DNA from 2 places in the Vibrio sp. THAF190c genome. Region 2 is predicted to be linked to the other one. Evidence: predicted binding sites of a transcription regulator. Region 2 holds the regulator's gene; the other holds the start of a gene.
The links. The regulator PurR, encoded in region 2, represses purine synthesis genes. The targets are predictions, from matches to a motif close to TNANGNAAACGTTTNCNTNA.

Region 1: glyA (serine hydroxymethyltransferase) is a predicted target of PurR. The motif match lies at 2,734-2,753, and genes of this name have one in related genera.

The regions. Positions count from the first base shown of each region.
Region 1 covers NZ_CP045338.1:2,528,662-2,533,091, forward strand. Annotated here, with positions in the region: gene FIV04_RS11265 (tellurite resistance TerB family protein) at 1-28, shown strand, start outside; gene FIV04_RS11270 (YaeP family protein) at 148-351, shown strand; gene FIV04_RS11275 (DUF4250 domain-containing protein) at 354-545, shown strand; gene FIV04_RS11280 (hypothetical protein) at 767-1,096, shown strand; gene glyA (serine hydroxymethyltransferase) at 1,428-2,678, opposite strand; gene FIV04_RS11290 (YitT family protein) at 3,025-3,627, shown strand; gene FIV04_RS11295 (winged helix-turn-helix domain-containing protein) at 3,757-4,430, shown strand, end outside.
Region 2 covers NZ_CP045338.1:1,153,145-1,157,574, forward strand. Annotated here, with positions in the region: gene FIV04_RS05275 (TfoX/Sxy family DNA transformation protein) at 14-604, opposite strand; cyclic di-GMP riboswitch class I at 733-817, opposite strand; gene purR (HTH-type transcriptional repressor PurR) at 989-1,993, opposite strand; gene torD (molecular chaperone TorD) at 2,315-2,962, opposite strand; gene torR (two-component system response regulator TorR) at 3,219-3,932, shown strand; gene elyC (envelope biogenesis factor ElyC) at 4,063-4,430, opposite strand, start outside.

The DNA.
Region 1 (4,430 bases), 1.4 Mb from region 2:
ACAGCTAGAACAACAGGTCACCGTTTAACCTCATAAAATGAGATCTTGAGCAAGAACAAACTAAACTGAATATTCGTTGAATGCGCTTTGTTTTTGCTTTTCTCTGTGTGTATATTGAGAGAAGTTATCATTTAGTTAGGTATAGAAATGAAAGTATACGATTGTTGTGATTTAGTTCGTGAGCTTTACTCTCAAATCGGTAGTGGCGATCAAGGCTACATCCCTCAAGCTATTACATGTGCAGTGAAAACACTCAACGATTTAGCCGCAGACGAGTCTTTGCCACGCGAAGCACGTGAACGTGCCGCTTTTGCTGCAGCAAACTTGTTGATCTCTGATTTCGAGGACTAGGCATGAACTTAGCGAATTTTGAAACCATGGATCCTGTGATGCTGATGAGCATCGTAAACATGAAGCTACGTGACGACTTCTCTGGCGACCTCGATAAACTCGCTAACTTCTTCGATATTGATAAAGCTGCACTCGAGGCAAGACTCGCGACTGCAGGCTTTGAATTCCTACCAGAAGCGAAACAATTTCGATAAATCCTCGTATCGTCTAGATTGATAAAGGCCAACCTCGTGTTGGTCTTTTTTATTGGCGCGAGTTAAAAGCAAAAAACTTATTATAAATTATCGATTTGCACCTATACTTTTATATCTTTACATCTACTTACGCTCCTTGAGTCGAAGCCTGTCGTTGTAAAAGCTACCCGAAGCAGGAAGCAAAAATCGTCGCTAAAAAGAATAAAGGTGAAGGATTAACAATGAAAAAACTCGGACTTTTTACTGTGTTCGCAGCAACACTCATCACTGCAGGTTGTGCTTCCAATACTCAACAAGACAACTTTCGTGAAGCCTCTTTTGAACTATGTAATACAGAAGTCGATCTCTATTCAGTGAGCCATGACGAAAGAGTTCGTATTGTCTGCTCAGACGGCTCCAAGTTCGCCCTCAGTAATGAAGATACGCTAGAAATCATGCGCGATATCAACATCGACTATTGTGATGGCGAAGGCTTAGGTCAATTCAGCGAAAGCCGCCATTATTACTCATTTAAATGTAAGTCAGGCACCCTACTCAGCATCAAAAAGTAGAACCAAAACACGCAAATCGCGAAGAGTTAATGTCACTGCATTAACTCTTTCTAGCACCTGCCTTCTATACTCTCAGCCCCTAAACACCAGATATAAAAAAGGCCCCTATAAAGGAGCCTTTCAAATCGTATTTTTCAATCAAATAGCTTTCGTTCAATCAAAAGGCGCGGAGTTTTCAACTCCCCCCCCCCTAAAAACGAAAAGGCCCCCAAAGGGACCTTTTAAACTCTTTTTCAAAGTAGATGAGCGAAGTTCAAGGAGCTCACACGGAGTTTGCGCTAGCAAATGAGTATGTGCGACACAGAAATTCGTTCACTCTACGCAGAAAAAATTAAGCATAAACTGGTAGACGCTTACAGATTTCTAGCACTTTTGCTTTTGTTGCTTCGATAACAGACTCATCACCCATGTTATCTAGGATGTCACAAATCCAACCTGCTAGCTCTTTCGCGTCTGCTTCTGTGAAACCGCGACGAGTGATAGAAGGAGAACCAATACGGATACCTGACGTTACAAACGGGCTACGTGGATCGTTTGGTACTGAGTTCTTGTTTACTGTGATGTTTGCCGCACCTAGTGCTGCATCCGCTTCTTTACCTGTGATGTCTTTGTCGATTAGATCAACTAGGAACAGGTGGTTCTCTGTAGAACCTGAAACGATGTTGTAACCGCGAGCGATAAACTCTGCAACCATTGCTTTTGCGTTAGCAACTACGCGTGCTTGGTACTCTTTGAACTCTGGCTCTAGAGCTTCTTTGAACGCTACTGCTTTACCAGCGATAACGTGCATTAGAGGGCCACCTTGGCCGCCTGGGAATACTGCTGAGTTCAGCTTCTTATATAGGTCTTCGCCTTCGTTAGAAAGGATAAGACCACCACGTGGACCTGCTAATGTTTTGTGCGTTGTTGTTGTAACAACGTGTGCGTGTGGTACTGGGTTCGGGTAAACACCTGCCGCGATTAGGCCAGCTACATGCGCCATATCAACGAATAGGTAAGCACCTACTTTATCAGCGATTTCACGCATGCGTTTCCAGTCACAGATTTGAGAGTAAGCAGAGAAACCACCGATGATCATCTTAGGCTTGTTCTCGATAGCTAGCTTTTCCATCTCTTCGTAATCGATTTGACCTGCTTCGTCGATACCGTAAGGGATAATGTTGTATAGCTTACCAGAGAAGTTTACTGGAGAACCGTGAGTTAGGTGACCACCGTGCGCTAGGCTCATACCTAGAACTGTGTCGCCTGCGTTCAGTAGCGCCATGTATACAGCGTTGTTCGCTTGAGAACCTGAGTGAGGCTGTACGTTCGCGTACTCAGCACCGAAAAGCTCACATGCGCGCTCGATTGCTAGAGTTTCAACTTTATCTACGTACTCACAACCACCGTAGTAACGCTTGCCTGGGTAGCCTTCAGCGTATTTGTTTGTTAGCTGAGAACCTTGAGCTTCCATTACACGTGGGCTTGTGTAGTTTTCTGAAGCGATTAGTTCGATGTGTTCTTCCTGGCGAAGAGTTTCTTCTTGGATAGCTGCGAATAGATCCGCATCGTAATCAGCGATGTTCATGTCACGCTTAAGCATCTGTATCTCCTGACTCAGATTGTACTGAAAGTTTCAAAAAAACCACATAACGACCGAAAGCAAACGTTTTCGTCACCGTTCTAATGGGACGCATCATACATAATTTGATCTAGGTCATAAAGAGCTAATTGCAATTTTATCATGCAGTTTTTTCATAATGACATATAAGCTTCATCATACTTATGCGACACATCGCATCAGCACGCGACTTACTGTCAAGTTTTCGCTTTACACCCTGTAAAACGAATATTACATAGGTTTACCTTAATTTTGTGTCTCAAGCTACCGAAAATGCATGTTTTTCTCTACTATGCTCGCCTTTATTGGCTAGGTAATTATTAAAACGATGGAAAAACACTCACGTAAAGAAGATTGGGTTGCCATTCTTACAGGCACCTTCTTAGTTGCACAAGGCGTCTTCTTTTTACAGTCTGCTCAACTACTTACTGGCGGTACCACAGGCTTGGCTCTTCTATTGAGTCAATTTCTACCTGTCACCTTCGGTGCGCTTTACTTTATCGCAAACTGTCCATTCTATATATTGGCATGGAAACGCTTTGGGCGTAATTTTGCCATTAGCAGTGCTTTTTCCGGTGCTTTAGTGTCTGTTTTTGCGGATCATCTGTATTTAGTTATCTCTCTTGATGCCCACAATGAAATTTACTGTGCGATTGCTGGCGGCCTGCTCATGGGGCTAGGTATGCTGATTCTATTCCGCCATCGCTCAAGTTTGGGTGGCTTCAACGTACTGTGCCTATACATCCAAGACCGTTATGGCATCTCAGTAGGTAAGACTCAAATGGCTATTGATGCTTGTATCCTATTTGCGTCGTTCTTTTTTGTATCACCTTGGATCATCGCTGTTTCTGTACTTGGCACTGCGGTACTGAACGTCGTGCTCGCGATGAACCACAAACCTACACGATACTCGGTTAGCTACAGCTCATAGGCTTGTTGGTTAGCGCTCACTTTCTCGATTTTGAGCCAGAATAAAGTTAGTGCTTTTATCCGGGATACTTAGCTGCTTTTTATAAACAAAGCAGCTAAAATCGTCTGCTTTTATGAAACACGGTTTCCTATGCAAGACTTCCTCGCTGCTGCTCAGGCTAACAATACCTCTATCGTCATTGCCGATCTGGTGTACAACCCTAGTACCCGTGAGTTAAGCACACCTCAAGAAGTCATCAACCTAGAGCCACGCTCAGTTGAGCTACTGGAACTGCTGTTACGTCATGTTGGAGAGCCACTCTCAGCTGAGCTGATCATCCAAGAGATTTGGCAAAGCAGCTTTATCTCTAAAAACGTTCTGACTAATCGAATCAGCACGCTGCGTTCAATACTGCAGAAGCACCTCCCAGACAGCGACGCCACTAAAATTTTAGTGACCTACCCGCGCAAGGGCTACTTTCTCAATCCTAGCTCTGTGCGCCTAGATAACGCTGAAATAGAAAACAATGTAGAACCAAAGCCAAAGCATAACAAAACGGCTTCAAAGCCATCTTGGTTATGGTTGGTGACGCTCGTGTTACTCGCAAGCACCATCACGCTTGGCTATCTGTTGTGGCAATCCCCAAATCAGAACTCTGAGCTTACCCGACAGCAACGTCTAATTCCTAAAGTCGAACTATTGCTTAGCCGCATCGATGCCGTCGGTGATAACGCTAGGCAATATCGAGCGTCTATTAAAGCCCTACTGTTACAACAGCAGATCGAATACTCCTACACAGATCTCGCAAATCAAGATGCACCGAG
Region 2 (4,430 bases):
AAGTGATTTGGACCTAATTAATAGAGCTGATGAGCTCGTCGCGTCGCTGCTGAGGTATCACCGACCAATGAGTGCCGTTGATTGCACCTTCAAGCGCCCAAAGTAGCTCTAAGCTAACACTTGATGAATGAGATTCTTTAATGGCTTTGTATGCATTAACAGAACCTGACTCATACAAGCTTTCAACGGTATCGATCCCTGCTTTTTTCAACATACGCTCTGTGGCAAGTCGAAGGTTTGGCAAATCTTTCAATCGCGTCGGTTTCGCCGATGATTGGATTTGTTTCTCTTCTTTAGCACAGTCAAGGGAAGCTTTTGCCAGCTCGATAATACGTTCTTGAGTCTGCCAGAGGTCTTCTGGGAGGGCAAAATACTTAGTAACGACTGGGAATCCACGTTTTTTGTAAACGTAAGGTTCGAAGCCCTGTTGTTCAAATTGTGAAGTAGTATTCTTATCAGCTCGAATGTGCAACTGATTGTTTACGACCAATGCAAACATGGTGTCATCGGCAAAAAGGCCGAAACCGCCAAACATTGAGCGTGACTTTATCTTTCCAAGTGGCTCAAATAACTTCATTGAGTCCTTGAGTATCGGTTTATCCATATTGTTTATCTCGGTGTATTTGAATTACGCCACCAAATAAGCAGGTCCGAGAGATTAGCAAAATGTCGCAATGAAATTGTCAATAAGCCGTAAATTACTACTAAAGGTAGGAAATACTGCATTTTGCCATCGGTAACCCCGCTACCATACCAATAATGGGTTAGGCCGGAGGCTTTGCGTCTCACCCTTTCAAGTGATTTGCCCTGTGCGTGACTGTATAATCAAGAATAAAGTTTTTTGTTGAATGAGGTTCACACTTGTTATTCTAAAATGTGATCTTAATTCAGTTAATTGTTGCCTTGATATGCAACTGGGTTTTTATTTTTGACAAATAAAAAAAACGCACCAAACGGTGCGTTTTATTAGATTTTTCTAAAGTTTACGTTATTTTAACGTTTTTACTGTCGCACGCTCAATGATCTCTGGATGCATCTCGAACACGCGTTTTTCGTGGTCTTTGTCTTTGATACGTTCTAGCAGGATTTCGAACGCGTTCTTACCGACACGACGTTTTGGTTGGTGAACAGTCGTCAACGGCGGTGAGAAGTACTCTGCCAACTCAATATTGTCGTAACCAATCACTGAAATATCTTCAGGGATCTTAATACCTTGCTGTTGTAGGCGGCTCATAAGACCAAGCGCCATCGTATCGTTAAAACAGAATACCGCGGTAGGGCGATTTTCCATTGCAGCGATTTTATCTGCTGCGATAACAGCCGTATCACACTCGAAGTTACCTTCAAGGATTAGGTTGTCATCGGCTTGAATGTCTGCCTCTGCCAGTGCTCGACGGTAACCAGCGATACGTTCAACACACGCCGCTTTATCTAAGTGACCACTTAGACATGCAATACGTTCATGCCCGCGTTCAACTAGATATTTAGTCGCTAGGTAGCCACCTTCTTCAGAGTTGTCGATGATCTTATCTGCTTGTGAACTTTCAGGGCCCCAATCCATAACAACTTTTGGAATGTCTGCATGACGGTCAAGCATTTCACGAAGTTCTTCCGTTAGGTCAGAACACATTACTAAGATGCCATCTACGCGTTTTTCAGCAAGCATTCGGATGTAGTCACGTTGCTTCTCGTAGATACCACCTGTGTTACATAGAATCAGCGTATAGCCTTGACGGTAACAGTAGCTCTCTACACCATCGATCACTTCAGAGAAGAATAGGTTAGTTGATTGAGTTACTAACATACCGATTGTGCGCGTAGAGTTACATTTCAAACTACGAGCAACGGCACTTGGTGCATAATTTAATTCGTCTACGGCTTTGTTTACTTTTTCTTGAGTCGCTTCTGCTACGAAACGTGTCTTGTTGATCACGTGAGAAACGGTGGTTGTTGATACGCCGGCTAAGCGAGCGACATCTTTTATAGTTGCCATGGCTTTATCCTATTGATAGCTACTTCCTCAGCAGTACGGAGCAAGTAGCCGTTTTAAGCTACCAGAACAAGAGCTTAGAATGTGTAGGGCTCTCTCGGTACTAAAGTGCTAAAAAACAAAAAACCGCTAATGAGAGCGGCTTGTCTTAACACCGAAATGCTCTTAGCTAATTTAAAGCATAGCATTTCGAGAATGTTTCATATTTTATCGTTTGCGGTCACAATTTTAGACTGACTAGAAAATACTCGCAATAAAATTCACCCAGAAATCTGGGTGAATTGTCACATTCTACCTAAATTGTGCCTTTAGTCATTAGTGAATTTATTCACCAGCCAAATATTGCGCATCAAGTTTACAGAAAGCGGCTAGCAATTCTGCAACACAAGCGTAAAAACCAAACTCATCAAATTCACGGCATTTCGTTGCAAATTGTGGAATCCAGCTGAGAAGTTGTTGTTCAACAAATTCATGCTGTGCAGTGAAAGCTGCTTCTAATTCTTGCTCACTCTCGAGGTCGTTTGAACGAATGATAATGTTGCCAAGGAAATCCAACTCGATGGCTAGGTGGTCAGCAGGCTCTTTTAGGTCTTGGTTTACGGCGATACCATAAGACGCCATGATGGCTTCCATGTCTTGAGCTGGCTTGGCGTTCAGCAGGCCGCTCTTGTCTAAGTAAATAGAAGCGTACGGTAGAGCACCGTATTTATCTGACTTAAGGAACAACTCGCAAAAATCTGACGAAAGCTCCAGTTGAGCGTCTTCACGATTCTGCAATCGGTTAAGCGCATCTACTAGGTTATTGATTGCTGGCTTAAGCGTCTCATTGTCGCCAAGACCAGTTAAAAACGAACGAATCTCAACCGAGTGGTAGTTATCCAGTTCTTCTTGAGTCAGCTCTTTTGCGAACAGGCTCGATAGCCACCAGTAGATTTCAGCTCGTTGTTCGTTGAACGCTTTCGTTTCTTTCATCTCAATAATCCTAATATCGTCTTTCGTAATATCTGCGGTACGAAGGCTTGCTAACGGTTGTATTTGCTAATTGCAAAGTCACTCGTTAGTAGTAATGCCTATATTGAATTGCGATGGAGGTTAAATAGCAAGGTTTAAGATTGTCTTGTATCAAAAAAAATTCAGGTTTCTGGCTTTTATCTTGCGTACTACTAGAATTGTTACTAGTTATGAATAGAATAGTCACTGAAACTATTAAATAAGAAAAGTGGTGTAGATGAGCTATCACGTATTAGTCGTTGAAGATGATGTGGTAACCCGTAGTAAGCTGGTTGGATATTTCCAGAATGAGGGTTACACAGTAAGCGAAGCAGAAAGCGGCGCTCAAATGAGAAACGTTCTAGAAGAGAATAACGTTGACCTCATTATGCTGGACATCAACTTACCAGGCGAAGATGGATTGATGCTAACTCGCGAATTACGCAGTCAATCAGACATTGGGATTATTTTAGTTACTGGACGCACGGATAGCATCGACAAAATTGTAGGCCTAGAGATGGGCGCAGATGATTATGTTACTAAACCATTCGAACTTCGCGAGTTACTGGTTCGAGTGAAAAACCTACTTTGGCGAATTTCTGCAGCTCGCAAGTCACCAGCAGGTGCGGCGGAGCAGGCGGATGACGAATCTATCGTTCGCTTTGGTGAGTGGATATTTGATATTCCACGCCGCGCACTGAGCAAAAACGGTGAGCCAGTGAAATTGACCAAAGCAGAATATGAGCTATTGGTTGCGCTGTCTTCATACCCGAACCAAGTATTAAGCCGTGAGCGAATCTTAAATATGATTAGCCACCGTGTTGATGCGCCAAACGACCGTACCATTGACGTATTGATTCGTCGTATGCGTGCGAAGATGGAGTTTGATCCGAAGAACCCTCAAATCTTTGTGACGGTTCATGGTGAAGGTTACATGTTTGCTGGCGATTAACGCTCAGAATTAAAATGCTCAACAAGCAAAATTGAAAAAGCCGAGATATTCAGTATCTCGGTTTTTTGTTTATGGAATCAGCTTGAAAAGAACATAGGCCATTAGTCATGGTTATCCATGTTGTACAGCATTAAAGTGCTGGCTGTGCGCCGCTCGTTGGTATTGCACCAGAGGTTGTAGAGTTTTCTTCTTCAAGCATCGATGGCTCGGAGATTACAACCGGTTCGTCCATTTCAGAGCTTTGGTTATCTAGCCAGTCGCGCAGTGATTGCCAAACTAAGCCCATCGTTTCGTGCCAGTAGCGCTCTGTTTGTTCCAAGTATGCTGCTTTTGGCATGTACTTGTTCCAAGGCTGTTCAATGCCTTCTTGAGCTAAGAAATTAGTTGGCGCAGGAATTGGTTTGATACCAGCGTCATGGAACTCGTTAAGAGCGCGCTGCATATGGCTTGCAGAAGTCACCAAAACCATTCGCTTGTTTTTTACAAACGCAGCAGCCT